Regions from separate parts of the Enterococcus sp. AMC1252 genome, predicted to be linked through region 1. Evidence: a T-box and tRNA genes for the amino acid it is inferred to sense, from the RefSeq annotation. Region 1 holds a T-box; the other holds one or more tRNA genes.

The links. The T-box of region 1 lies ahead of AC4BB5_RS03695 (valine--tRNA ligase). A T-box ahead of a tRNA ligase gene usually reads a tRNA of that ligase, here a tRNA-Val.
Region 2: it encodes a tRNA-Val, which carries the amino acid that the T-box ahead of AC4BB5_RS03695 (valine--tRNA ligase) is inferred to sense. The anticodon was not compared.

Annotation. Positions count from the first base shown of each region.
Region 1 is NZ_CM177097.1:809,270-812,670, reverse strand. It holds gene AC4BB5_RS03695 (valine--tRNA ligase) at 1-1,953, opposite strand, end outside; T-box leader at 2,104-2,322, opposite strand; gene tpx (thiol peroxidase) at 2,367-2,858, opposite strand; gene AC4BB5_RS03685 (redox-sensing transcriptional repressor Rex) at 2,963-3,401, opposite strand, start outside.
Region 2 is NZ_CM177097.1:3,753,629-3,757,029, reverse strand. It holds rRNA gene AC4BB5_RS17705 (23S ribosomal RNA) at 1-1,216, shown strand, start outside; rRNA gene rrf (5S ribosomal RNA) at 1,314-1,429, shown strand; tRNA gene AC4BB5_RS17695 (tRNA-Val) at 1,444-1,516, shown strand; tRNA gene AC4BB5_RS17690 (tRNA-Lys) at 1,523-1,595, shown strand; tRNA gene AC4BB5_RS17685 (tRNA-Leu) at 1,608-1,689, shown strand; tRNA gene AC4BB5_RS17680 (tRNA-Thr) at 1,726-1,798, shown strand; tRNA gene AC4BB5_RS17675 (tRNA-Gly) at 1,807-1,878, shown strand; tRNA gene AC4BB5_RS17670 (tRNA-Leu) at 1,893-1,978, shown strand; tRNA gene AC4BB5_RS17665 (tRNA-Arg) at 1,989-2,062, shown strand; tRNA gene AC4BB5_RS17660 (tRNA-Pro) at 2,147-2,220, shown strand; gene AC4BB5_RS17655 (CtsR family transcriptional regulator) at 2,386-2,853, shown strand; gene AC4BB5_RS17650 (ATP-dependent Clp protease ATP-binding subunit) at 2,858-3,401, shown strand, end outside.

The DNA of each region.
Region 1 (3,401 bases):
TTCGATATACCAGTCACAGAAATCATCCCAAATAAAGTTATACAACTGGCGGCCTGCTTCACCAAATTCAAAGCGATCAAATAAATCCGTAACACGAGCAACTGTTTCATTTAGACGTGTTAAAATCCAACGATCTGCTACTGTTTTTTCACCACTAAAATCGATATCTTCATAAGACATACCCTCAACATTCATGATCACAAAACGGCTGGCATTCCAGATTTTATTGATAAAGTTCCAAGACGCATCCATTTTTTCATAGCTGAAACGCATATCTTGTCCTGGTGTTGAACCGTTTGACATAAACCAGCGTAAAGCATCTGCTCCATATTTATCGATGACTTCCATCGGATCGATTCCGTTTCCTAGTGATTTACTCATTTTACGTCCATCTTCTGCTCTGATCAAGCCATGCATTAAGACATTTTTAAATGGGGCTTGTCCCGTAAACTCCAAGCTTTGGAACATCATACGGCTAACCCAAAAGAAGATGATATCATAGCCTGTCACTAATGTGCTTGTTGGGAAATAACGCTGATAATCAGCCGCTTCCTCATCTGGCCAACCCATTGTTGAAAATGGCCATAATGCTGAACTAAACCATGTATCTAATACATCAGAATCTTGGGTCCAATTTTCTGCATCAGCTGGTGCTTCCATGCCAACGTACATTTCACCCGTTTCTTTGTGGTACCAAGCAGGAATTTGATGTCCCCACCATAACTGACGTGAGATTACCCAGTCATGGACATTTTCCATCCAACGTAAGAAAGTTTGGTTAAAACGTGGTGGATAAAATTCTACCGCATCGTCAGTATCTTGATTTTTAATTGCTTTTTCAGCAAGTGGCGCCATTTTAACGAACCATTGTGTGGATAAACGAGGTTCAACAACAACACCCGTACGTTCTGAATGTCCCACACTGTGATTCATCGTTTCAATTTTAATTAAACGACCCATTTCTTTTAGGTCAGATACAATTAATTTACGAGCTGCAAAACGGTCCATTCCCGCATATTTGCCAGCCAAATCATTCATAGAACCGTCTTCATTCATTACATTCACACGAGGTAGATCGTGACGATTACCAACTTCAAAGTCATTTGGATCGTGAGCTGGCGTAATTTTCACTACCCCTGTTCCAAATTCCATATCTACATACTCATCGGCAATGATCGGGATTTCTTTGTCTACTAAGGGTAATGTGACCGTTTTGCCGATCAAGGCTTGATAACGTTCATCTTCCGGATGAACAGCAATCGCAGTATCCCCTAACATTGTTTCAGGACGTGTTGTTGCGATTTCCACAACTCCTGTTCCATCTGTCAGTGGATAACTCATATGATAAAATGCGCCTTCGATATCTTTGTGGATAACTTCGATATCAGATAACGCCGTTTTAGCTTTTGGATCCCAGTTAATGATGTATTCGCCTCGATAGATCAGATCTTTTTCATATAACGAAACGAAGACTTTGCGGACAGCTTGAGATAACCCATCATCTAAAGTAAAACGTTCACGGCTATAATCTAAAGAAAGACCCATTTTCGCCCATTGCTCACGGATATGAGAAGCATACTCTTCTTTCCAATCCCAGACTTGTTCTACAAACTTTTCACGGCCTAAATCGTAACGGGAAATGTCTTGTTCTGCTAACTTTTCTTCAACTTTTGCTTGTGTTGCAATCCCAGCATGATCCATTCCCGGTAACCATAATGTATCAAAGCCTTGCATTCTTTTTTGACGGATGATCATATCTTGTAACGTTGTATCCCAGGCATGACCTAAGTGCAGTTTACCCGTAACATTAGGTGGTGGAATCACGATTGAATAGGGTCTTGCTTCTTTGTTGCCATTTGGCTTGAATAACTCTTGATCTAGCCATTTTTGGTAACGGCCTTGTTCTACTTCTGTGGGTTGGTATTTAGTTGGCAGATTTTTTTCTTCTGTCATGTAGATTCCTTCTTTCCATTTTAATTTAAATGAATGGTGAAGCGACATACTAAGGTGACAACGCTTCTTAATCAGTCGCCTTGACTGTTCAACATAAGATTGCTTCACAATCTGTGATGAACATGTAAAAAGCCCTAAAATACTTTCGTATTTTAGGGCGTAAACTCTGTACGCGGTACCACCTAAATTGTGTCTGACGATCCAGACACCGCTTCATTCGTGAGGTAACGATCACTACTCGAATCATTCTACTACATTCAAATCATTGACTCACAAGCTACCTTCTTACTGGCTATGTGAAAATCTTCCACCTAGTGACTTTCTCTCTATAACGATACCAGCAATACTCCTCTTGATCATAGTCTTTCGTTCATTTTAACATTGATGTTGAATATAAGTCAATTTGAAAAAAATCAGCGCGCCGCTTTTACCTGATCTAAAGCTGTAGTGTAATCTGGCTCTTCTGCAATTTCTTTAGAAATTGCTTCATAAATAATGTTACCTTCTTTATCAATCACAAAAATCCCACGAGCTAATCGTCCCATTTCAGGAATGAATAAGCCGTATGCTTCGCCGAATGTTCCTTCAGTATCATGTAAAATTTCCATATCTACACCTTCAGCTGCACACCAATTTGCTTGTTCATCTTTTGTGTTATTAGAAATCGTGATAAATTTTACACCTTCAACTTTTGCTGCTTCCTCATTGAAACGTTTTGTTTGCAATGAACAAATTCTAGTATCGATATCTGGAACCACACTGATCAAAACTGGTTTTCCAGTAAAATCAGATAAATTTACGACCTCGTCATTTAAATTCTTTAACGAAAAATCTGGAGCTTTCACTCCAACTTCAGGTTGTACTCCAATTATTTCTACTTCTTCACCTTTTTTTGTTACTTTCATTAGTTACCCTCCTAAATTTAAAAATGTAGCAATTTAGCTATCAAAGCTAAACATTCTTTCTTAAGTATAGATGAAGGAACGATAGAAGACAAAGTTCTTGCTTTCTAAGCTTTTTTACGTGAGAACGTTTCATCGAAATAAATCAGCGTCTGTAGCTCGGTTGTTAAATCGATGTATTGAACATTTACATTGTTCGGCACAATCACTCGATCTGGAGCAAAATTTAAAATCGCTGTAATACCAGCATCAACGATTTTATCAATCGCCTCTTGTGCGAATTGGCTTGGTACAGTTGAGATTGCAACTGTCACACCTGTTTTTTTAACTTCTTCAGCTAAATTTTCCATTGGTTGAATAACTATGTCGTCAACTGATAACCCAACAAGTTCTTCTCCGATATCAAATGCACAAACAATATTCAAGTTTTCATTTCTTCGAAAATTATTTTTGACCAGCGCTTTGCCTAAATTACCACAACCAATCAATGCAATACGTTTTTCTTCTTGGGTATTCAAAATATGGCTGAATACCTCAATCAAGTAA
Region 2 (3,401 bases), 890 kb from region 1:
CTCTCGTTAAGGAACTCGGCAAAATGACCCCGTAACTTCGGGAGAAGGGGTGCTGACTTCGGTCAGCCGCAGTGAATAGGCCCAAGCGACTGTTTATCAAAAACACAGGTCTCTGCAAAATCGAAAGATGAAGTATAGGGGCTGACGCCTGCCCGGTGCTGGAAGGTTAAGAGGATGGGTTAGCTTCGGCGAAGCTCAGAATTGAAGCCCCAGTAAACGGCGGCCGTAACTATAACGGTCCTAAGGTAGCGAAATTCCTTGTCGGGTAAGTTCCGACCCGCACGAAAGGCGTAACGATTTGGGCACTGTCTCAACGAGAGACTCGGTGAAATTTTAGTACCTGTGAAGATGCAGGTTACCCGCGACAGGACGGAAAGACCCCATGGAGCTTTACTGTAGCTTGATATTGAGTGTTTGTACCACATGTACAGGATAGGTAGGAGCCGATGAACCCGGAACGCTAGTTTCGGTGGAGGCGCTGGTGGGATACTACCCTTGTGTTATGAACCCTCTAACCCGCACCACTTATCGTGGTGGGAGACAGTGTCAGGTGGGCAGTTTGACTGGGGCGGTCGCCTCCTAAAGAGTAACGGAGGCGCCCAAAGGTTCCCTCAGAATGGTTGGAAATCATTCGCAGAGTGTAAAGGCAGAAGGGAGCTTGACTGCGAGACTTACAAGTCGAGCAGGGACGAAAGTCGGGCTTAGTGATCCGGTGGTTCCGCATGGAAGGGCCATCGCTCAACGGATAAAAGCTACCCTGGGGATAACAGGCTTATCTCCCCCAAGAGTCCACATCGACGGGGAGGTTTGGCACCTCGATGTCGGCTCGTCGCATCCTGGGGCTGTAGTCGGTCCCAAGGGTTGGGCTGTTCGCCCATTAAAGCGGCACGCGAGCTGGGTTCAGAACGTCGTGAGACAGTTCGGTCCCTATCCGTCGCGGGCGTTGGAAATTTGAGAGGAGCTGTCCTTAGTACGAGAGGACCGGGATGGACTTACCGCTGGTGTACCAGTTGTTCTGCCAAGGGCATTGCTGGGTAGCTATGTAGGGAAGGGATAAACGCTGAAAGCATCTAAGTGTGAAGCCCACCTCAAGATGAGATTTCCCATTTCTTTAAGAAAGTAAGACCCCTCAGAGATGATGAGGTAGATAGGTTGGAAGTGGAAGTGCAGTGATGTACGGAGCGGACCAATACTAATCGGTCGAGGACTTAACCAAAGAAACGAAATAAAAAAGTTTTTCGGACTGTTTGATTACCTTACTTCAATCCAGTTTTGAGTGAATAATCACTCAATTGAATAGCAACAACACCCAGTGTGGTGGCGATAGCGAGAAGGATACACCTGTTCCCATGCCGAACACAGAAGTTAAGCTTCTTAGCGCCGATTGTAGTGAAGGGTTTCCCTTTGTGAGAGTAGGACGTCGCCACGCTAAAGTGTTGTCTTGGAGGTTTAGCTCAGCTGGGAGAGCACCTGCCTTACAAGCAGGGGGTCGGCGGTTCGATCCCGTCAACCTCCATTTTTTGAGCCGTTAGCTCAGTTGGTAGAGCATCTGACTTTTAATCAGAGGGTCGCAGGTTCGAGCCCTGCACGGCTCATAGGAATATTTTGCGGGTGTGGCGGAATTGGCAGACGCACTAGATTTAGGATCTAGCGCCTTACGGCGTGGGGGTTCAAGTCCCTTCACCCGCATTTTTAGTCTCGTTTTCAAAACTAGGCGATGATAACGCCGGCTTAGCTCAGTTGGTAGAGCATCTGATTTGTAATCAGAGGGTCGAGGGTTCAAATCCTTTAGCCGGCATCCAGACTGCGGAAATAGCTCAGTGGTAGAGCACCACCTTGCCAAGGTGGGGGTCGCGGGTTCGAACCCCGTTTTCCGCTTAGCTTGTTCTTTCGCCGGGGTGGCGGAACTGGCAGACGCACAGGACTTAAAATCCTGCGGTGAGTGATCACCGTACCGGTTCGATTCCGGTCCTCGGCATAGAAATGTAGCACCCATAGCTCAACTGGATAGAGTGCTTGACTACGAATCAAGAGGTTAGGGGTTCGACTCCCTTTGGGTGCATAGTTGAAATGGTTGACTGCGATTTAGAAGGTAGTGAGTATTAGTTCCTTTTAAACGTTTAGTCTTTTTTTATTATTATAGCTACGGGAAGTAGCTCAGCTTGGTAGAGCACTTGGTTTGGGACCAAGGGGTCGCAGGTTCGAATCCTGTCTTCCCGATTTAAAGAACAGAGTAGTTTCTCTGTTCTTTTTTTTGCTTAATTTAATAATTAAATGTTATGCGCTATTAATTTTTTCTTATCAAATTAGGCATTCTCCTTTATTAAACGATTGAAGTTATGTATAATTAAGGTCAGTATTAGTCAAGGGAAAAGGATGAGTGTGATGAGTAATCAAAATACTTCGGATTTAATAGAAGCATATTTAAAAAAGATTCTTGAAGAAAGCAGTAAAATTGAGATTCGTAGAGCTGAAATGGCTCATTTATTCAATTGTGTTCCCTCCCAGATTAATTATGTGATTAACACACGTTTTACGATTCAACGAGGCTATTCTGTTGAGAGTAAACGTGGCGGCGGCGGTTATATTAGAATCGCGAAAGTCCAAATTTCTGACAGTGATCAATTATTAAAACAAATAGCTCAGTTTACGGGTAATGGACTTTCAGAAAAAGATGCACTGATTTTTGTACAAAAGTTGTACGAAGAAGAAGTGATTACCAAAAGAGAAGGAAATCTGATGTTATCTGTACTTGGGAAACAAGTTTTAGGTAAAGCAGGATCAAATGAAGATTATTTACGTGCTCAATTGATGCATTCATTTTTAGAACGTTTGAGTTACGAGGAGGAATGATACTATGGACGAATTATTTACAGAAAGTGCCAAGGCAGTGTTGGCTATTGCGCAAGAAGAAGCAAAATATTTTAGGCATCAATCTGTGGGCTCAGAACATTTACTGTTGGCATTAGTTTTAGAGCCAAATGGAATTGCTGGAAAATCATTACGCCAGTTGAATGCAGATAAAAATGATATCCGTGAAGAAATTGAACACTTAACTGGATATGGAACAGTTAAAGGGTATCCTAAGGGAGCTTATTTACCTTATTCTCCTCGTGCAAAACAAATTTTTGCTTACGCAGGCGATGAAGCAAAGCGTTTAGGAGCACCAAATATAGGAACTGAACACATTTTACTAGGTTTATTGAGAGATGAAGATATATTAGCTTCACGTATTTTATTAAATCTAGGTTTAAGTTTATCCAAGATGCGTCAGTTATTAATGAAAAAAATAGGTATTACTGATCCACAAATGAGTGGAAATGTAGGGAGACGCCGGAATAGTCAAGCCCAAAAAGCAGCTCCGAAAGGAACACCGACGTTGGATTCATTAGCTCGTGATT